3 regions of the Nocardioides sp. F233 genome follow, and region 1 is predicted to be linked to each of the others. Evidence: riboswitches for the same ligand, from Rfam matches in the RefSeq annotation. Region 1 holds a riboswitch; each other region holds the start of a gene.

The links. Region 1 has a riboswitch for glycine ahead of gcvP (aminomethyl-transferring glycine dehydrogenase). Riboswitches for the same ligand answer to the same signal wherever they lie in the genome.
Region 2: it holds a riboswitch for glycine, as region 1 does, so the genes downstream of both, gcvT (glycine cleavage system aminomethyltransferase GcvT) here and gcvP (aminomethyl-transferring glycine dehydrogenase) in region 1, are expected to answer to the same signal.
Region 3: it holds a riboswitch for glycine, as region 1 does, so the genes downstream of both, glyA (serine hydroxymethyltransferase) here and gcvP (aminomethyl-transferring glycine dehydrogenase) in region 1, are expected to answer to the same signal.

What each region holds. Positions count from the first base shown of each region.
Region 1 covers NZ_JBVASH010000003.1:602,753-609,898, reverse strand. The annotation lists gene ACZYRU_RS14255 (serine hydrolase domain-containing protein) at 1-1,100, opposite strand, end outside; gene gcvP (aminomethyl-transferring glycine dehydrogenase) at 1,108-3,930, opposite strand; glycine riboswitch at 4,016-4,106, opposite strand; gene ACZYRU_RS14245 (MerR family transcriptional regulator) at 4,165-4,815, opposite strand; gene ACZYRU_RS14240 (bifunctional nuclease family protein) at 4,917-5,387, opposite strand; gene ftsR (transcriptional regulator FtsR) at 5,429-6,160, opposite strand; gene ACZYRU_RS14230 (FHA domain-containing protein) at 6,163-6,681, opposite strand; gene gcvH (glycine cleavage system protein GcvH) at 6,722-7,111, opposite strand; gene ACZYRU_RS14220 (DUF881 domain-containing protein) at 7,123-7,146, opposite strand, start outside.
Region 2 covers NZ_JBVASH010000003.1:163,061-170,206, reverse strand. The annotation lists gene ACZYRU_RS12145 (UBP-type zinc finger domain-containing protein) at 1-50, opposite strand, end outside; gene ACZYRU_RS12140 (endonuclease/exonuclease/phosphatase family protein) at 80-1,297, opposite strand; gene ACZYRU_RS12135 (SDR family NAD(P)-dependent oxidoreductase) at 1,386-2,912, opposite strand; glycine riboswitch at 2,998-3,093, shown strand; glycine riboswitch at 3,094-3,196, shown strand; gene gcvT (glycine cleavage system aminomethyltransferase GcvT) at 3,251-4,369, shown strand; gene gcvH (glycine cleavage system protein GcvH) at 4,410-4,784, shown strand; gene lipA (lipoyl synthase) at 4,781-5,710, shown strand; gene ACZYRU_RS12115 (L-serine ammonia-lyase) at 5,710-7,092, shown strand.
Region 3 covers NZ_JBVASH010000003.1:74,890-82,035, forward strand. The annotation lists gene speB (agmatinase) at 1-624, shown strand, start outside; glycine riboswitch at 668-761, shown strand; glycine riboswitch at 762-861, shown strand; gene glyA (serine hydroxymethyltransferase) at 888-2,165, shown strand; gene ACZYRU_RS11735 (ABC-F family ATP-binding cassette domain-containing protein) at 2,242-3,894, opposite strand; gene ACZYRU_RS11740 (ABC transporter ATP-binding protein) at 4,088-5,893, opposite strand; gene ACZYRU_RS11745 (ABC transporter permease) at 5,890-6,723, opposite strand; gene ACZYRU_RS11750 (ABC transporter permease) at 6,720-7,146, opposite strand, start outside.

The DNA of each region.
Region 1 (7,146 bases):
TCGTGGACCTGGAGCTCACCGTCGCGCCACTCGATGCCGAAGCCGGTGTTGCCCCAGAACCAGACGCCCAGCACCTCGCCCACGCGGTCCGGCACCGGCCGGAGGGACGGACGCCACGGCGTCACCGTCGGCGCCGGAGCGCCAGGATAGGGCGCGAGGAAGCGCGCCGGGACCCGCTCGGCGCGCAGCCCCGTGGTGGCGTCGGTGAGGGCGACCACGGCGTCGCGGGTCGACCGGTCGACGAAGAGCGAGGCCATGAATCCCGGCATCGAGCCGGTGTGGCCGACGAGGGTGCGGCCGTCGACGCAGAGCACCCGCAGCCCGAGGCCGTACGCCTCGGCGGGCGTGGCCCGCTCGGCCATCTCGGTGAGGGTGTCGGCGCCGAGCACGTCGGGGTGTCCGGTGGCGAGGAAGTCCGCCCACCTCAGCAGGTCAGCAGTGGTGCTCCACAGCTGCCCGGCCGGTGCCATCGCGCGGGTGTCCGAGTGCGGCTCGGCCCAGAGCGTGTGGGCGAAGTGGTCGACGCTGCGGCCCGGCGCGTGGTCGGCCGGTGGGTGGTACGACGTCGCGCCCATCCCGAGCGGGGCGAGCAGCCGCGCCTGCACGACATCCCACCAGGACCCGCCGCGCAGCCGGGCGACGACCTCGCCGAGCAGCGCGAAGCCGAGGTTGGAGTAGTGGTAGGACTCCCCCGCCGCTGCGACCCGGCCGGAGCCGTCGTTGGCGGCGAGCAGCTCGTCGACGGTGCCGCCGTCGACCCGCTCCCACCAGGCACCCGCCGGCTCGCTCTGCAGGCCCGCGGTGTGGGCGAGCAGGCCACGCACGGTGGCTGACGCATAGCCGGCCTCCGGCACGAACCGCCCGATCGGGTCGTCGAGGGCCAGCAGTCCCTCGTCGCGCAGCTGCATCACCAGCACGGCCGTCAGGGTCTTGGTGATCGACCCGATCCGGTACGACGACGCGCTGGTCACCTCCTGGTCCGGCAGCACGCTCACGCAGCCCTGCCAGACCGGCATGCCTCCGCGGGCGACTGCCGCCGAGACCGACGGCAGCCGACCCGCGGCCTGCAGCGACGCGAGCGCGTCGTCGTACGACCTCACCGAGGGGTCACTCGGCGTAGGCGTCCATCGGCGGGCAGGCGCACACGAGGTTGCGGTCGCCGTACGCCTGGTCGATGCGGGCCACCGGCGGCCAGTACTTGTCGGGCGAGATGCCGGCCGGGAAGACGGCGACCTCGCGGGAGTAGGAGCGGTCCCACTCGCCGACGAGCGTCCGGGCGGTGTGCGGGGCGTGGTGCAGCGGCGACGCGTCGACGGCCCACTCGCCGGCGGCGACGCGGTCGATCTCTCCCTTGATGGCGATCATCGCGTCGCAGAACCGGTCCAGCTCGGCCAGGTCCTCGGACTCGGTCGGCTCGACCATGAGCGTGCCGGCGACCGGGAACGACATGGTCGGGGCGTGGAAGCCGTAGTCGATGAGCCGCTTGGCGACGTCGTCGACCGAGACACCCGTCTCCGCGGTGATCGGACGCAGGTCGAGGATGCACTCGTGGGCGACCAGCCCGGACTCGCCGCGGTAGAGCACCGGGAAGTGCTCGCCCAGGCGCGCCGCGACGTAGTTGGCCGAGAGCACCGCGATCGCAGTGGCGCGGGTCAGGCCCTCGCCGCCCATCATCCGGATGTAGGCCCACGAGATCGGCAGGATGCCGGCGGAGCCGAACGGCGCCGCGCTGATCGCGCCGGTGCCCTCACGCCGCTCGGCGTCGGGGTGGAGCGGGTGCGTGGGCAGGTACGGCGCCAGGTGGGCGCGCACCGCGACCGGGCCGACGCCCGGACCGCCGCCGCCGTGCGGGATGCAGAACGTCTTGTGCAGGTTGAGGTGCGAGACGTCGCCGCCGAACTTGCCGGGCGCGGCGTAGCCGAGCAGCGCGTTGAAGTTCGCGCCGTCGATGTAGACCTGACCGCCGTGCTCGTGCACCAGGTCGCACAGCTCGGTGATGGTCTCCTCGTAGACGCCGTGCGTCGACGGGTAGGTGACCATGATCGCGGCGAGGGTCTCGGAGTGCTGCTCGCACTTGGCCCGCAGGTCGGCGAGGTCGACGGTGCCGTCCTCATTGGCCTTGACCACGACGACCTTCATGCCGGCCATCACGGCCGAGGCCGGGTTGGTGCCGTGCGCGGAGGACGGGATCAGGCAGACGTCGCGCTGACCCTGGCCGTTGGCCCGGTGGTAGTTGCGGATCGCCAGCATGCCGGCGTACTCGCCCTGGGCACCCGCGTTGGGCTGGATGGAGACCCGGTCGTAGCCGGTGACCTCGGCGAGCCAGCCCTCGAGCTGGTCGATCAGCTGGCGGTAGCCGTCGGCGTCGGCCGCCGGCACGAACGGGTGCAGGTTGGCGAAGCCGGCCAGCGAGATGGGCTCCATCTCGGTGGTCGCGTTGAGCTTCATCGTGCACGAGCCGAGCGGGATCATGCCGCGGTCGAGCGCGTAGTCGCGGTTCGAGAGCCGCGCGAGGTAGCGCAGCATCGAGGTCTCGTTGTGGTGGGTGTTGAACACCGGGTGGGTGAGGAACTCGGTGGTGCGCTCGAGGTCCTCGGGCAGCCCGGCGTCGCCCTCGGCCGACACCTCGCTCACGCCGAAGGCACCGAGGAAGCCGACCAGCGTCGCCTCGCGGGCGGTCTCACCGAAGGAGATGCCGACGGTGTCGGCGTCGACGAGGCGCAGGTGGATCGACGCCTCGCGGGCAGCGGCGACCACGGCCTCCGCGCGGCCGGGAACCCGGACGTTGAGGGTGTCGAAGAAGGTGTCGTTGACGACCTCGATGCCGGCCGCCTCGAAGGACGCGGCAGCGCGACGGGCCAGGCCGTGGATGTCACCGGCGATCGCCCGCAGCCCGTCGGGACCGTGGTAGACGGCGTACATGCCGGCGGTCACGGCGAGCAGCACCTGCGCGGTGCAGATGTTCGACGTCGCCTTGTCGCGACGGATGTGCTGCTCGCGGGTCTGCAGTGCGAGGCGGTACGCCAGGTGGCCCTCGGCGTCGACGGAGACGCCGACCAGGCGGCCGGGCAGCTGGCGCTCGAGGCCCTCGCGGACGGCCATGAAGCCGGCGTGCGGGCCGCCGTAGAACAGCGGGACGCCGAAGCGCTGGGCCGAGCCGACGACGACGTCGGCACCGAGGGCGCCGGGCGCCTCGAGCAGGGTCAGCGCGAGCAGGTCGGCGGCGACGACGGCCAGGCCGCCGTGCTCGTGGACGGCGTCGATGACCGGCTTGATGTCGGCCACGCGGCCCGACGCACCGGGGTACTGGATGAGCACGCCGGAGACGGGTCCCTCGGGCAGGCCGTCGGTCAGGTCGGCGACGAGGATCTCGATGCCGAGGCCCTCGCAGCGGGTGGCGACGACGTCGATGGTCTGCGGAAGCGCGTCGGCGTCGATGACGAACGGGCCGGCGGCCTTGCGGTTGGCGCGGTGGGCCAGCGCGACCGCCTCGGCGGCGGCGGTGCCCTCGTCGAGCAGCGAGGAGCCGGCGGTGTGCAGGCCGGCCAGGTCGGCGACCATGGTCTGGAAGTTGATCAGCGCCTCGAGGCGGCCCTGCGAGATCTCCGGCTGGTACGGCGTGTAGGCGGTGTACCAGCTCGGGTCCTCGAGCACGTTGCGGCGGATGACCGCCGGGGTGACCGTGGCGTGGTAACCGATGCCGATCATCGACTCGCCCGGCACGTTGGTACCGGCGAGTGCGCGGAGCTCGGCGGCGGCCGTCTCCTCGTCGACACCGGCGGGCAGGCCCAGCGGGTCGGTGGAGCGGATGGACTTCGGGACGGCGGCGTCCATCAGGGCGTCGAGAGATGCGTGGCCGAGACGGTCGAGCATGGTCTCGACCTGGGCGTCGTCCGGGCCGATGTGACGGTTGACGAAGGGTGCGCTCATGAGCAGAGGTGCTCCTCGGGTCGGGTCGATGAAATGAATCGAGCCCTCCCCCTCTGTCAGCGCGTCACTGCGCCTTCAGAGTTGCCTGCTCCGCACGGTCCTGGCGCCTGAGAGGTTCCGGGGAGGGATTGCCCCTTCGGCGCAGGCACGGGGCCTGACTCTCCCGTGCAGCATCAACAGCAGGTACAGCCTACAGGTACGACGCCTGTGCGGCTGACCTCGTTCGGTGGGTGCTCAGCCGACGTGGCGGGCAGCGCGGCGCGCGGCCAGCTCGTCGCCGGCGACGGGGCCGGTCTGCTCCGACTCGTTGGCGTGCTCGCTCGGGAGCTCGGCCAGCGTGCCCTCGATCTCGCGCCACACGCCACCGATGGCGATGCCGAAGACGCCCTGGCCGCCCTGCAGCAGGTCGATGACCTCGTCGTTGCTGGTGCACTCGTAGACCGAGGCGCCGTCGCTCATCAGGGTGACCTGGGTGAGGTCGTCGGTGCCGCGCTCGCGCAGGTGGCTGACCGCGGTGCGGATGTTCTGCAGCGAGATGCCGGCGTCGAGGAGCCGCTTGATGATCTTGAGGATCAGGATGTCGCGGAAGCTGTAGAGACGCTGCGAGCCGGAGCCCTTGGCGCCGCGCACGCTCGGCTCGATCAGGCCGGTGCGGGCCCAGTAGTCCAGCTGGCGGTAGGTGATGCCGGCGGCGTTGCACGCGGTCGGCCCGCGGTAGCCGAGGTCGCTGGGCAGCGGCGAGACGTCGTCGGTGAACAGAAGGCCCTGCTCCTGCGCGGCAGCAGTCGCCGCGGTCACGTCCTGACCGACCTTCTCGGGCTGCTGCTCGTTCACGGAACCTCCAGGTCGCGGCGCTTCAGGCAAGGGGGATTGCACTGCTGTCATTTCGACTCCCTCAAGGTACGTCCGGGGTGTCGGGCCGGTCAAAGACGTGGCCGGGCGTGTCGCCGAAAACCCTCAACCTGAGGCTGAGGTTGACAGCTCGTTCAGCCCTCGGCGCCGAAGTCCTCCGGCGAGACGTGGTCGAGGAACTCGCGGAACGCCTCGACCTCGTCCTCCTCCTCGGCGGGCGCGGCGAGCCCGGCCTCGGCGAGGACCTCCTCGGAGCAGTAGATCGTCGTACCGGTGCGCAGGGCGAGGGCGATCGAGTCGGAGGGGCGCGCGCTCACCTCGACGCCGGAGGCGAAGACGAGGGTCGCGTAGAAGACGCCCTCGCGCACATCCGTGATCCGGACCTCGCTCAGCTCGTTGCCGGTCGCGGTGAGCACGTCGCGCATCAGGTCGTGGGTCAGTGGCCGCGGCGGGACGACGCCCTGCTGGGCGAACGCGATCGCGGTGGCCTCGACGGCGCCGATCCAGATCGGCAGGTAGCGGTCACCCGCGACCTCCCGGAGCAGCACGATCGGCTGGTTGGAGGGCATCTCCACCCGGACACCCATCACGTCGACCTCGCGCATGCGTCCAGCCTACTGCGTCGCGTCGAGCCGCTCAGGAGGGCTCAGATGCGACGCAGGCCGGCCTTGACCAGGGTCGCGTGGAGGCGCACCGAGAGCGCGGCGATCTCGCTGACCGCCTCCTCCGCGCGAGCGCTCGCACCGGCGTCGCGGCCCTTGCGCGGTGTGACGACCTGCTGGATGAGCCCGACCTCGCGGTCGGCCGCGGTGCGGAAGGCGCGCAGGTGGCGCGGCTCGATGCCGTAGTCGGCCAGCTCGCGTGCGGTCTGCGCGATCACCAGGGCGTCGGTGTCGTAGTGCCCGGTCGCCGAGGAGCTGATGAGAGCGAACGACTCGAGCTGTCCGAGGAGGTCCTCGTCGATCCCTGCCACCTTGATGAGCTCCTTGCGCGAGAGCCGCAACCGGTCGGTACGGCGGAACGACTCGGGCGCGGGCAGTCCGTCGGCACCGAGCGCGACGGTCGGCACGGTCGGGACGACGGGCTCCGGCTCGGGCGGGGCCAGTCCGCGGTCGATGGCGTCGAGGTGCTCGCCGATGACCTTGAGCGGCAGGTAGTGGTCGCGCTGCATCCGCAGGATGTAGCGCAGCCGCTCGATGTCGGCCTCGGAGAACTTGCGGTAGCCGGACGGCGTGCGCTCCGGCTTCACCAGCCCCTCCGACTCCAGGAACCGGATCTTGGGGATGCTGATGTCCTCGAAGTCGGCCCGCAGCCGGTCGAGCACCTGGCCGATGTTGAGCCGTGGCTCCCGCTCGCCCCGAGCGACGGCAGCGGTCATGCTCAGGCGCTCTCGTGACCCGCGAAGAAGACCAGGCGGTACTTGCCGACCTGGACCTCGTCGCTGTCCTTGAGCTGGACCTTCTCGATCCGGTCCCGGTTGACATACGTGCCGTTGAGGCTGCCGGCGTCCTCCACGGTGAACGTGTCACCGTCGCGGCGGAAGACCGCGTGGCGGCGGGAGACCGTGACGTCGTCGAGGAAGATCCCGCTCTCGGGATGACGGCCCGCGCTGACCTCGTCGGCGTCGAGCAGGAACCGGCTGCCGGAGCCCGGTCCCTTCTGCACGACGAGCAGCGCATGGCCGATCGGCAGGGCGTCGACGGCCGCGGCGTCGACCGGGCTCAGGGCGCGGTCGGAGGTCTCGACGCCGGCACCAGCACCCGCGCCACCACCGAATTGGATCGTCGCGGTGGCGTCGGTCAGGGGCGCCGGCTCAGGCGCGACAAGGCGGGTCCCGCACTGCGAGCAGAAGCGGGCGTCATCGGGGTTCTGCCGACCACAGGCGGTGCAGAACGGCATCAGTTGCTCCTCACGGTGGGTCTCTTACGAACCTACCGGATCAGTTGTCGAGCTGGGCCTCGTACGCGGCAGCGTCGAGGAGTCCGTCGAGGTCGCCGGCGTCCGCCGGGACGACCTCGAAGAGCCAGCCGGCGCCGTACGGGTCGGTGTTGACGAGCTCGGGGGTGGCGTCGAGGGCCTCGTTGACGGCCACGACCTCACCGGTGACCGGGGCGTAGACGTCGCTGACCGACTTGGTCGACTCCAGCTCGCCGCACGAGTCGCCGGCCGTGACGGCTGCGCCGACCTCGGGGAGCGAGACGTAGACGATGTCGCCGAGGGCGTCCTGGGCGTAGTCGGTGATCCCGACCCGCACCGAGCCGGCACTCTCACCGGGCTGCCGCAGCCACTCGTGCTCGACGGTGTACTTCAGGTCCGCGGGGTTCGTCATGGCACCGAAGGCTACTGCCCCTGGTCCGGAACGGC
Region 2 (7,146 bases), 440 kb from region 1:
GGGCCGCTGGGCGGGACGTCGGTCGCGATCGCGGGGATCTCCTCGGCCATGCCTCGACCCTAGTGCCCCGGGAGGAAGGTCAGGGGATGTACAGGGTCGCCTTGATCGGGTTGTGGTCGGAGGCCATCGGGGTGGCGTACCGCCCGCCCACGAGCACCGCGATGTTCTCCCAGCTCGGCACCGTGATGCCCGGCGAGACGAAGATCCGGTCGACGTGGGTCGGCCAGGTGGTCGAGCGCGGCGGGTTGACCTTGAAGGCGTGCGCGGAGTTGAGGTTCGGGTAGGTCAGGTGGGCGGCGATGTCGCCGGAGTCGGCGAACCCGGCGCTCTCCATGACCAGGCGGGGCGTGTCGGTCTGTCCGCGGCGGTCGAGGCCGCGGTGCGAGTTGAAGTCGCCCAGCACGACGGTGGGCCGGCCGGGGAAGGCTCCGGTGACCCGGTTGAGCACGTAGGCGGTCTCCTGCTGGCGGGTGCCGTCCGCCTTGCCGTCACGCAGGTGGACCGCGGCGATCGCGACCTGCTTGCCGCTCGCCCGGTGCTGCACCAGTGCCTGGCAGTAGCCGTGGTCGCGGTCGCCGAACATCGTGAACCGGGTGCCCTTGCTGTTGTTCCTGGCGTCGACGACGTCGTACACGCTGGCACGGACGTACGCGGTCTGGCTGTAGAGCTTGCGCTTCTTGCTCTTCTGGGTCTGGCAGGCCAGCGTGTAGCCGCGCTGCGCCATGGCCTTGCCGATCCAGCGCTTCTTCTTGCCGTACTTGTGGGCGACGTGGCCCTCGACGAACACCATGATGTCGGCGTTCATCCGGTCGATGTCGGCGACGACCTGCTTCTGCCGCTTCTTCCACGTCCAGCCGCTGTTGCACTTCGACTTCGAGCCGCAGCGCAGGTTGAAGGTGGCGGCGGTGGTGGCCAACGAGGTCGGGACGACGGCCCGCGAGGCCGGCGGGGTGACCTTGCAGCTGCGCTCGCCACCGTTGCCCTCGAGCGTCACCGCGTAGCAGTAGGTGGTGCCCGGCGTCAGGCCGGTCACGTCGGCGTGGGTCGGGCCGGCCGGCACCCGCTTCTGGACCGCGTCGCCCGGGTACACGTCCGGTCCCGCAGAGGAGACGAGGAGCTCGTAGCGACCCGGACCGGCGTAGTCCCAGTCGAGGCTCACCGTGACGGTGCCACCCGTCACGGCCTGGGCCGACACCCAGGGGGCCGAGGGGCGTGCGGCGGCGCTGGCCGGGGACAGCGCGGACAGCACACCGAGCGAGACGGCGAGGACGGTCATCAACGACAGCAGGCGACGCATGCCTTCACCATCGGCCAAAGTTCGCGAAGATGCACGGTTCGTACCAAAAAAGGGTGATGACAAGCCCGATCGGACCGTACTCACCGACTCACCAGGGTGAGGACGCGTAGTCCTTCACGAAGCAGCCGTACAGGTCCTCCCCCGCCTCGCCACGCACGATCGGGTCGTAGACTCGCGCCGCGCCGTCGACGAGGTCGAGCGGGGCGTGCCAGCCCTCGGCCGCGATCCGCAGCTTCTCGTGGTGCGGTCGCTCGTCGGTGATCCAGCCGGTGTCGACGGCCGTCATCAGGATCTTGTCGGTCTCGAACATCTCACCCGACGAGGTCCGGGTCATCATGTTGAGCGCGGCCTTGGCCATGTTGGTGTGCGGGTGCCCCGCGCCCTTGTAGCGGCGGGAGAACTGCCCCTCCATCGCCGAGACGTTGACGATGTACGCGCGGCGGGCACCGTTGTGCACCGCGGCGCGCAGCGCGGGGCGGAGCCGCGAGTTGATGAGGAACGGCGCGATCGAGTTGCAGAACTGCACCTCGAGCAGCTCCAGCGGGTCGACCTCGTCGAGCACCTGGGTCCAGGAGTTGTTGTCCTGGATGTCGGGGATCAGGCCGCCGGCGTCGATCGCGGTCCCGGCCAGGTGCGCCTCCAGCGAGGCACCGCCGGCCTTGAGCGCGAGCGCGGTCATCGAGGCCGCGTTGCGGGAGGCGAGCGCGGCCTCGGCCGACTCCCCGTCGTGGTGGGCGACGGCGGTCGAGGACAGGGCACCGGCGATGGCGGCGGGGTGCGCCTCGGAGATCCGGTCGAAGGTGACCATCTCCGGCAGCGCCTTGACGCCCAGCGACTCGGCCGAGGGCAGCGCCGTGTTCTCGCCGTCGATCAGGTGCGTGTAGGCGCCGGGCAGGCGCCGTACGGTCTGGCAGGCGTTGTTGATGATGATGTCGAGCGGGCCGTCGGCGGCGACGTCGTCGGTCAGCGAGATGACCTGGGTGGGGTCGCGCAGGTCGATGCCGACGACCTTGAGCCGGTGCAGCCAGTCGGCGGAGTCCTCCATCGCGGCGAACCGGCGTACGGCGTCCTTCGGGAACCGGGTCGTGATCGTCGTGTGCGCACCGTCGCGGAGCAGGCGCAGCGCGATGTACATGCCGATCTTGGCGCGGCCGCCCGTCAGGAGCGCGCGCTTGCCCGTGAGGTCGGTGCGCTGGTCGCGCTTGGCGTGGCTCATCGCCGCGCAGCGCGGGCACAGCCAGTGGTAGAACGCGTCGACGAGGGTGAAGTCCTCCTTGCAGATGTAGCAGCCGCGCGCGGTGAGCAGCTCACCGGCGAAGGCGCCCTGCGCGGTGGAGACCAGCGGGATGCCGGCGGTCTCGTCGTCGATCCGCATCGGCGACCCGGTCGCCGTCAGCTCGATGATGTCCTGGTCGTGCCGCTGCCGCTCCATCCGGATCTCGGCCCGCCGCTGCTTCTTGATCAGCTTGTACATGTACGACGCAGCGCGCTTCATGGTGCGCACGTCGTCGTGCTCGGGGTCGAGCAGCGGGACCTGGCGAAGGACCTTGAGGGTGATGGCGAGCTCGTCCGGGTCGATCCCGGTCAGCTGCTCCTCGGTGTCGGGGTGAGGCACCGCCCGATGGTACGGGCGCCGGCCGGCGGATGCCGTATGCTCGCCCTGCGCCATGATGCGCGTCACAACTCAACATCGCGCCGTTCGAACCCCGGCGGGAGAGTCCCAGTCCCACGAGGACGGGCGCCGAAGGAGCAAATCTCCCCAAGAATCTCTCAGGCCCCCTGACCGCCGGGACGAGGCGAACTCTGGAAAGACGGACCGGATCCACCGGCCCGCACCCACGGTGCAAGCCGCCCGACCGGGCGGTGAAGCTCTCAGGTAGCGATGACAGAGCGGGGAGGCAACCCAGCCACGAGCACGGCGTACCGCTGCGCTCTTCACGAGGAAGCCTCCCGATGACCACACCTTCAGCGACCCCGCGGCTCACGCCGCTGCACGACGTCCATGCCGCCCTCGGCGCGTCGTTCACCGACTTCGCCGGCTGGCAGATGCCGGTCCGCTACGGCTCGGAGACCGCCGAGCACCGCGCCGTGCGTACGACGGCCGGGCTGTTCGACCTCACCCACATGGGCGAGATCGAGCTGGTCGGCCCCGGCGCCGGCGCCGCGCTCGACCACGCCCTGGTCGGCCGCCCGTCCGCGATCGGCATCGGCCGCGCGCGCTACTCGATGATCTGCGCCGAGGACGGCGGCATCATCGACGACCTCGTCGTCTACCGCCTCGCCGAGGAGCACTACCTCGTCGTCGCGAACGCCAGCAACGTCGCCGTCGTCGCCCCCGAGCTGGTCGCCCGCGCCGCGGGCTACGACGTCACGGTCACCGACACCTCGATCGACTGGGCGCTGCTCGCGGTCCAGGGTCCCGCGTCCGCGGAGATCCTCGCCGGCCTGACCGAGCTCGACGTCCCGTCGCTGAAGTACTACGCGATCGACGCCGGCACGGTCGCCGGCATCGACGTGCTGCTCGCCCGCACCGGCTACACCGGCGAGGACGGCTTCGAGGTCTACTGCAAGCCCGGCGACGCCGCCGCCGTCTGGGACGCGCTGAGCAAGGCCGGCGAGCCCCACGGCCTGGTCCCCGCCGGCCTCGCCTGCCGCGACACCCTGCGCCTGGAGGCCGGGATGCCGCTCTACGGCCACGAGCTGGACCGCGACACCACGCCGTACGAGGCCAACCTGGGCCGGGTCGTCGTCCTCGACAAGCCCGAGGGCTTCGTCGGCCAGGCGGCGCTGGCCCGGCGCAAGGAGGAGGGCCCCCAGCGGACCCTCGTCGGCCTGGTCTCGACCGGCCGCCGCTCGCCCCGTGCGGGCTACCCGGTCGTCGACCCCGCCACCGGCGCCGAGGTCGGCGTCGTCACCAGCGGCTCGCCCTCGCCCACGCTGGAGAAGCCGATCGCGATGGCCTATGTCCCGCCGGCGCTGGCCGCCCCGGGCACCCGGGTCCAGGTGTCGCTGCGCGGCACCCTCGAGGACGCCGACGTCGTCGAGCTCCCCTTCTACAAGCGCAACAGCTGACCGTCCCAGCGACGCCCCACCGAACTTCCAGGAGAACACCATGAGCAACCCCACCCACCTCCAGTACACCGCCGAGCACGAGTGGATCGCCGTCGACGGTGACAACGCCAAGATCGGCGTCACCGCGTACGCCGCCGACGCCCTCGGCGACGTGGTCTACGTCGACCTGCCGGCCGTCGGCAGCACCGTCACCGCCGGCGAGTCCTGCGGCGAGCTGGAGTCGACCAAGTCGGTCAGCGACCTCTACTCGCCCGTCACCGGCGAGGTGGTCGAGGTCAACGACGCCGTCGACGCCGACCCGAGCCTGGTCAACAGCGACCCGTTCGGCGAGGGCTGGCTGTTCATCGTCAAGGTGACCGCGAACGGCGAGCTGATGGACGCCGCGGCGTACGACGCCCTGATCGCCTCGGCATGACGGCCGTGGTGCCGGAGGGGCGCAAGCTCCTCCGGCTGGAGGTCCGCAACGCGGAGACCCCGATCGAGCGCAAGCCGTCGTGGATCCGCACGAAGGCGGTGATGGGCCCGGAGTACCGCGGCCTGAAGAAGCTGGTGCAGTCCGAAGGCCTCCACACGGTGTGCGAGGAGGCCGGTTGTCCCAACATCTTCGAGTGTTGGGAGGACAAGGAGGCCACCTTCCTCATCGGTGGCGACCAGTGCACGAGGCGCTGCGACTTCTGCCAGATCGACACCGGCAAGCCGCAGCCGCTGGACCGTGACGAGCCGCGACGGGTCGCGGAGTCGGTCCAGACGATGGGCCTGAAGTACGCCACCATCACCGGCGTCGCCCGCGACGACCTCCCCGACGGCGGTGCCTGGCTGTACGCCGAGACCGTCCGGGCGATCCACGAGCTCAACCCCGACACCGGCGTGGAGAACCTGGTCCCCGACTTCAACGGCGACCCCTCGCTCCTGGCCGAGGTGTTCGAGTCACGCCCCGAGGTCCTCGCGCACAACGTGGAGACCGTGCCGCGGATCTTCAAGCGGATCCGCCCCGCGTTCCGCTATGACCGGTCGCTGGGTGTGCTGACGGCCGCGCGCGAGTTCGGACTGGTCACCAAGTCCAACCTCATCCTCGGCATGGGCGAGACCCGCGAGGAGGTCTCGGTCGCGCTCCAGGACCTCCACGACGCAGGCTGCGAGCTCGTCACGATCACGCAGTACCTCCGCCCTTCGGTCCGCCACCACCCCGTCGAGCGGTGGGTCAAGCCCGAGGAGTTCGTCGAGCTCGCCACCGAGGCCGAGGAGATCGGCTTCAGCGGCGTGCTGTCCGGGCCACTCGTGCGCTCGTCCTACCGTGCAGGTCGGTTGTACCGTCGAGCCATGGAACTCAGGAGCCAGTGATGGCGCTGAGCGTCTTCGACCTCTACTCCATCGGCATCGGGCCGTCGTCCTCGCACACGGTCGGCCCGATGCGCGCGGCGCACACCTTCGCCGCCGGCCTCGCGGCCGACGGGGAGCTGCCGCGCGTCGCGCGCGTGCGGGCCGAGCTGTTCGGCTCGCTCGGCGCGACCGGCCACGGCCACGGCTCGGTCAAGGCCGTCATCCTCGGGCTCGAGGGTGACGACCCGGCGACCACCGACACGGCGACGTACGACGCCCGGGTGGCGGCCATCCTCGAGCGCGAGCAGCTCCGGCTCGCCGGAGAGCAGGTCATCCACTTCGAGGCCGACGACGTCGTCATGCACCGGCGCCAGTCGCTGCCGGCCCACCCGAACGGCATGGTGTTCACGGCGTACGACGCCGACGGCGCCGAGCTGCGCGCCCGCACCTACTACTCGGTGGGCGGCGGCTTCGTGGTCGACGAGACCCAGGTCGGTGCCGACCGGGTGGTCGTGGACGACACGGTGCTGCCGCACCCGTTCACGACCGGCGGCGAGATGCTCGCGGTGTGCCGGGAGGCCGGGATGAGCGTCTCGGACGTCATGCTCGCCAACGAGCTGACCTGGCGTACCGAGGCCGAGGTCCGGGCCGGGCTGCTGGAGATCTGGCAGGTGATGGTGGCCTGCGTCGAGGAGGGCTGTCACCGCGAGGGCGTCCTCCCCGGTGGGCTCAAGGTTCCACGGCGAGCGCCGGAGCTGTACGCCACGCTCTGCGCGGCCGGCAGCGACGACCCGCTCGACGTCATCGACTGGGTCAACCTGTACGCACTGGCGGTCAACGAGCAGAACGCGTCGGGCGGCCGGATCGTCACCGCACCCACCAACGGCGCGGCCGGCATCGTGCCGGCAGTGCTGCACTACTGGGTGCGCTTCGTGGCCAAGGACCTGCCCCAGGAGCAGGTCGACGACGGCATCGTCCGGTTCCTGCTGACCGGCGCCGCCATCGGCATCCTGGCCAAGATGAACGCGTCCATCTCCGGCGCGGAGGTCGGCTGCCAGGGCGAGGTCGGCTCGGCCTGCGCGATGGCCGCCGGCGCGTTGTGCGAGGTCATCGGCGGCTCCCCGGAGCAGGTCGAGAACGCTGCCGAGATCGGCATCGAGCACAACCTCGGCCTGACCTGCGACCCGGTCGGCGGCCTGGTCCAGATCCCCTGCATCGAGCGCAACGCGATCGCCTCGGTCAAGGCGATCAACGCGGCCCGGCTGTCGACCCACGGCACCGGCTCGCACAAGGTCAGCCTCGACAAGGCGCTCAAGACGATGCGGGAGACCGGCGCCGACATGAAGACCAAGTACAAGGAGACCTCGCGCGGCGGCCTGGCCGTCAACGTCATCGAGTGCTGAGCCAGGCTGCAGCCCTGCCCACGCTCGCGGCAAGGGCCTCACCAGACTGCTTCG
Region 3 (7,146 bases), 530 kb from region 1:
GGCCAGGCCGGCCGCCGCATCGTCACCCTCGGCGGCGACCACACCGTCGCGCTGCCGATGCTGCGGGCCGCGCACGCCCAGCACGGGCGGATCGCGCTGATCCACTTCGACGCCCACCTCGACACCTGGGACACCTACTTCAAGGCGCCGATCACCCACGGCACCGTGTTCCGCCGGGCCTTCGAGGAGGGCCTGCTCGCCGAGGACAAGTCGATCCACATCGGCATCCGCGGCCCGATCTACGACAAGATGGACCTCGTCGACGACGCATCCTTCGGCTTCCGGATCATCCGCGCCGGCGACCTCGACTTCCTCGGCGTCGAGGGGGCCGCGGAGCAGATCCGGCAGCGGGTCGGCGACGCTCCCGTCTACATCTCGATCGACATCGACGTGCTCGACCCGGCCTTCGCGCCCGGCACCGGCACGCCGGAGATGGGCGGGCTCAACAGCCGCGAGCTGCTGCACGTGCTGCGCCGGCTGGACGGGCTCAACATCATCGGCGCCGACGTCGTCGAGACGGCTCCCGACTACGACCACGCGGAGATCACCTGCGTCGCGGCGGCGACGGTCGCCTTCGACCTGGTCACCCTCATGAGCAAGACGCCCTCTTCCGTCGTGTCCTGAGGCGTGCCATCCTGACGCCGTCACAACTGAAGATCTGCCGTTCGTAGCCGAAGCAGGAGAGACCTCGCCACCGAGCGGGGCGCCGTAGGAGCAACTCTCCCCGAGAAACTCTCAGGCACCGTCACTGCTCGTGCGAGGCGACTCTGGAAAGACAGGACCTCCATGACCGGTCCTGCGCCCAAGGTGCAAGCCGCTGCCGCGGTGAAGCTCTCAGGCACCGATGACAGAGCGGGGAGGCCCACCACCACGACGGGAGCCTCCGCATGTCCACGAACGACGCCTTCGACCAGAACCTCGCCGACTACGACCCCGACGTCCACGCGGCGATCAGCGCCGAGCTCGCCCGCCAGCAGGGCACGCTCGAGCTGATCGCCTCGGAGAACTTCGCCCCGGTCGCCGTCATGGAGGCCCAGGGGTCGGTCCTCACCAACAAGTACGCCGAGGGCTACCCGGGCCGCCGCTACTACGGCGGTTGCGAGCACGTCGACGTCATCGAGCAGCTCGCGATCGACCGCGTGAAGGAGCTGTTCGGGGCCGAGGCCGCCAACGTGCAGCCGCACTCCGGCGCCCAGGCCAACGCCGCCGCCATGTTCGCGCTGCTGGACCCGGGTGACACGATCCTCGGCCTCGACCTCGCCCACGGCGGGCACCTGACGCACGGCATGCGGATCAACTTCTCCGGCAAGCTCTACGACGTCGTCGCCTACCACGTCGACGCCGAGGACTTCCGCGTCGACATGGCCGAGGTCGAGCGCCTCGCCCTGGAGCACCGGCCGAAGCTGATCGTGGCCGGGTGGTCGGCGTACCCGCGACAGCTGGACTTCGCCGAGTTCCGCCGCATCGCCGACCTCGTCGGCGCGTACCTCATGGTCGACATGGCCCACTTCGCCGGCCTGGTCGCGACCGGCCTGCACCCGAGCCCGGTCCCGCACGCCGACATCGTCACCACCACCACGCACAAGACGCTCGGCGGTCCGCGCGGTGGCGTGATCCTGTCGAAGGCCGAGCTGGCGAAGAAGATCAACTCGGCGGTCTTCCCCGGCCAGCAGGGCGGCCCGCTCGAGCACGTCGTCGCCGCCAAGGCGGTGGCGTTCAAGATGGCCGCCTCGCCGGCCTTCCGGGAGCGTCAGGAGCGGACCCTGGAGGGGGCCCGCATCCTCGCCGCGCGCCTCACCCAGCCGGACGTGGTCTCCGCGGGTGTCTCGGTGCTGACCGGGGGCACCGAGGTGCACCTGGTCCTCGTCGACCTGCGCGCGTCCGAGCTGGACGGCCAGCAGGCCGAGGACCGTCTCCACTCCATCGGCCTGACCGTCAACCGCAACGCCGTCCCCTTCGACCCCCGCCCGCCGATGGTCACCTCGGGACTGCGGATCGGCACGCCTGCGTTGGCGACGCGGGGGTTCGGTGCCGAGGCCTTCGCGGAGGTCGCCGACATCATCGCGGAGGCGCTGAAGCCGTCGTACGACGACTCGGTCGCTGCCAAGCTGCGGGACCGGGTCGCGGCGCTGGCTGCGGCGTACCCGCTCTACCCGGGGCTGTGATCTGTCCCTTGTGGAGTCATCTGCTCGCACGTCATGCGAGTGGATGACTCCACAAGGCGTCTTGTGAGGACCCGGGTCAGGCCAGCTGGGTGGCGGTGACCCGACCGTCGGCGACCTGCCAATGCTGGTCGAGCCGGACGTTGTCGAGCAGCCTGCGGTCGTGCGAGACCAGGAGCAGCGCGCCGTCGTACGAGTCGAGGGCCTGCTCGAGCTGCTCGATCGCCGGCAGGTCGAGGTGGTTGGTCGGCTCGTCGAGGACGAGGAGGTTGACGCCGCGGGCCTGCAGCAGCGCCATCGCGGCGCGGGTGCGCTCGCCGGGGGAGAGGCGGCCGACGAGGCTGGTGACCTGGTCGGCCTTGAGGCCGAACTTCGCCAGCAGGGTGCGTACGTCGGCCGGAGCCATGTCCAGCATGGCGTGCTCGAACGCGGTGCCGAGGGCCAGGTCGTCGTCGAGGCCGGTCCGGGCCTGGTCGATCTCGCCGACCGCGACCGAGGCACCCATGCTGGCCCGACCGGCGTCCGGGACGAGCCGGCCCAGGAGGAGGCGCAGCAGCGTGGACTTGCCGGCGCCGTTGGGGCCGACGATGCCGATCCGGTCGCCGGCGCTGACCTGCAGCGATGCCGGTCCGAACGTGAAGTCGCCGAGCTGTGCCGTTGCCTCGTCGAGGGTGGCGACGACCGAGCTGGACCGTGGCGCGGCGGCGATCGAGAAGCGCAGCTCCCACTCCTTGCGCGGCTCCTCGACCTCCTCCAGACGCGCGATCCGGGACTCCATCTGGCGGACCTTCTGCGCCTGCTTCTCGGACGACTCCGACTGCGCCCGGCGCCGGATCTTGTCGTTGTCGGGGGACTTCCGCATCGCGTTGCGCACGCCCTGGGAGCTCCACTCCCGCTGGACCCGGGCCCGGCCGACCAGGTCGGCCTTCTTGTCGGCGAACTCCTCGTAGGCCTCCCGGGCGTGCCGCCGCGCGATGGCGCGCTCCTCGAGGAAGGCGTCGTACCCGCCGTCGTACACGGCCACCTGGTGCTGCGCGATGTCGAGCTCGACCACCCGGGTCACGACCCGCGACAGGAACTCGCGGTCGTGGGACACGAGTACGACGCCCGCACGCAGTCCGCGCACGAACGTCTCCAGCCGTTCGAGCCCGGCGAGGTCGAGGTCGTTGGTCGGCTCGTCGAGGAGTACCAGGTCGAACCGGCTGAGCATCAGCACCGCCAGTGCTGCCCGAGCCGCCTGCCCTCCCGACAGGGAGGTCATCAGCGCATCCGGACCCACGTCCAGCCCGAGGTCGGCCAGCATCGGCGGCAGCCGCTCGTCGAGGTCCGGTGCGCCACTGGCCAGCCAGTGGTCGAGGCTGTGGGCATAGGCATCCGCGACGGCGGCTGACTCGTCACCGGCACCCAGCGCCGCAGCAGCCGCCTCCATCGCGTCGGTCGCCGACGCGGCTCCGGTGCGGCGGGCGACGTACTGACCGACGGTCTCGCCCTCGAGCCGCTCGTGCTCCTGGGGGAGCCACCCGACGAACGCGTCGGAGGGGGCCGTGGAGACCAAGCCGTCGAGCGGTGCGAGCTCACCGGCGAGACTCCGCAGCAGCGTTGTCTTGCCCGCGCCGTTGGCGCCGACGACCCCCACCACGTCGCCCGGTGCGACCGTGAGGTCGAGGGACTCGAACAGGGTGCGGTGAGCGTGGCCCCCGGCGAGGTTCTTGGCAACGAGGGTGGCGCTCATGGGGCGATCGTAGTTTCCCTGGTGCGACGGAATCCGGCGCCCCTCATCGGATACCGCTCGGGCGTCGGCGACGACCCGCCGCTGGCCAGGACCCGCAGAGTTGTCGACGAGATGGCCGCGCAGCGGTGACCGGTCCGACTCCGGTCTGGGCCGCAAGGGATCTGCGGTCGGCTGTGCCCTGGTGTCCGCGCGCTCAGCTGAGCCAGTGCCGGTCTTCGCGCGGGACCGCCTCGAGCAGCTCTTGTGTGTACGGGTGCGTGGGATCGTCCAGCACCTGGGAGGTGCTCCCCGCTTCGACGCACCGACCGCCGCGGAGCACATAGACGCGCTGCGTCGCCTGCCGGACGACCGCGAGGTCGTGCGTGACGAAGAGCAGGGCCATGTCGAGCTCACGGACGAGTCGGGCGAGCAGGTCGAGGACCTGGGCCTGCACCGAGACGTCGAGCGCCGACACTGACTCGTCGCAGACGAGCAGCTCCGGTTCGGGGGCGAGCGCACGGGCGATCGCGACGCGTTGGCGTTCCCCGCCCGACAGGGCCGCGGGCCGCCGCCGTGCGTGAGCCGGCGTCAGGCCGACGAGCTCGAGCAGCGCGGCGACGTCGGACGCGCCGTGCGGGCGCCCGAACGCCGCCAGCGAGTCCGCGAGCGTCGCGCCGACCGGGCGCACGGGATGCAGGCTCGAGTACGGGTCCTGGAAGACCATCTGGACGACGCCGCGCAGTCGGCTCGCCTCACCCGTGTCCAGGTCGCCCCACGACGGGAACGTCCGGCCGGACAGCTCAATCGTGCCGGCGGTCGGCGTCTCGAGCCCCACGACGCAGCGGGCGAGCGTCGTCTTGCCGGAGCCGGACTCGCCGACCAGGCCGACGGTCTCGCCCCGGGCGACGTGGAGGTCGATGTCCTCGAGCGCCGGCGAGGCGGAGCCGTGGAAGGACTTGCCGAGACCGGTCACGCGCAGCAGCGCCCGGTCGCTGGCGGCCACCAGTGCGGGCGGCACCTCGGCCTCGCGGCGGTCGCGGCGGTCGCGGCGCAGCGGCCCGAGCTCTCGGATGCGCACGCAGGCGCTGAGGTGGCCCGCATCGACCTCGACGAGCGGCGGCGGTCCGGTGGTGCAGACCGTGGTCGCGTGCGCACAGCGGTCTGCGAACGGGCAGCGGTCGGCCACCTCGTCGTGCGCCGGGACCGACCCGGGCGGCGCCGGCAGCGACGCGAGCCGCTCGTCGACCGGCGGCTCCGCATCGAGGAGCGCCGCCGTGTAGGGATGGCGCGGCTCGGCCTGGACCTGGGCCGTCGGCCCGACCTCCAGCATCCTGCCGGCGTACATCACCATCACGCGCTCGCACATCGAGAACGCGACGCGGAGGTCGTGGGTGATCATCACGAAGGACATGCCGCGGTCGTGCTGGATCCGGCGGACCAGGCGCAGGATCTCGCGCTGGGTGGTCACGTCGAGCGCGGTCGTCGGCTCGTCCGCGACGAGCACCTCGGGATCGCTGACCAGGGCGGCGGCGATGCCGACCCGCTGTCGCATGCCGCCCGAGAGCTGGATCGGGTAGCGGTCGGCGACGTCGGGGGAAAGGCCGACCTCCTCGAGCCGCCGGGCGACCTCCTCGCGTCGCCGACGCCGGTTGCGGCGTACTTCGCGCGGCATCCCGTCGGCGAGCTGGGCGCCGACGCGGCGCAACGGGTTGAGCATCGTGAAGGGGTCCTGCATCAGCAGCGCGATCCGGCGCCCGCGGAGCGGGCGCGCGAGCCGGGGGTCGGCGCCGATGACGGTGCCGGCGACCTCGACGTGCCCCTCGGCGACCAGCCCGGACGGCAGCAGGGCGAGGAGGGAGCGCGCGGTCAGGCTCTTGCCGGACCCGGACTCGCCCACGATCGCGAGCGACTCGCCGGGTGCGAGCGCGAGGTCGACGCCCGACACGAGGATCCGGTCGGTCCCGTCGGCACCGGGCATGCGCACCCGGAGCCCGCGTACGTCGACACAGAGTGCGGTCATCGTCGGAGTCCTCTCTCGTCGAGGCGCCGGTGCAGCCAGTCGCCGACGACGTTGACGGCCGCCGCGGTGACGATGATGGCCAGGCCGGGCGCGACAACGGCCCAGGTGTTGGAGAGCAGCAGGCTGCGGTTGTCGGCGAGCATGCGGCCCCAGTCGGCCGATCCGGGCGCGATGCCGAGACCGAGGAACGACAGCGACGACAGCGCGACGAGCGCGAAGCCGAAGTTGAGGAAGGCGTTGCCGGTGACGACCGGGGCGATGTTGGGCCAGATGTAGCGCAGTGCGATCGTCCGGTCGCGCAGGTTGGAGAGCCTGGCCGCCTCGACGTAGGGCCGCTGCCGCTGCTCGAGCACGGCGGCACGGACCACGCGCGTGTCGCCCGGCGAGAACAGCACGACCAGGGTGAGCACGGCGAGCAGGTAGCCGCCGCCGACCACGCCGGTGACGACGATGGCGACGAGCAGCGCCGGGAGGGAGAACATCAGGTCGGTCCAGCGCATCGCGACCTGGTCGACCCAGCCGCCGCGGTAGCCCGCGGGCAGGCCGATCAGGTGGCCCAGGAGCAGCGAGCCTGCGGCGATGAGCAGCGCGCCGAGCACGGAGCTGCGTGCGCCGACGGCGACCATCTGCAGGACGTCGCGCCCGAGGTCGTCGGTGCCGAGCGGGTGGGCGGCGCTGGGGCGCGAGACGCCGAGCAGCACGTCCTGCTGGGTGGCGTCGGGCAGGAGCAGCGGACCGATGAGCGCGGCGAGGAGGGCGAGCCCGGAGACGACCAGGCCCACGGCGACGACGGTGCCCGGCCACCGGCGGGGGCGCAGCGGCATGCTCATCGCTTCCTCCTCACGAGCGAGACCCGCGGGTCCGCGGCGGCGTACGCCGCGTCGACGGCGAGGTTGACCAGCGCGATCAGGATCGTGAGCAGCAGCGCCACTCCCTGCACGACGGGCACGTCCTTGAAGGTGACCGAGTCGACCAGCAGCGAGCCCAGGCCCGGCAGGGCGAAGACCACCTCGACGAGCACCGACCCGACCAGGATCGAGGTGAGGACCAGCCCGGTCGCCGTCAGGATCGGCACGGCGCAGTTGCGCAGCGCGTAGCGCAGCACCCGCACGCCCCCGAGGCCGCGGGCCCGGGCGAAGACGACGTAGTCCTGGTCGAGCTCACGCACGAGCGAGGTCCGGGTGAAGCGGACCAGCAGGCCGGCGCCGCCGATCGCCAGGGCGACCGCGGGGAGCACCAGGTGCCACCACCGG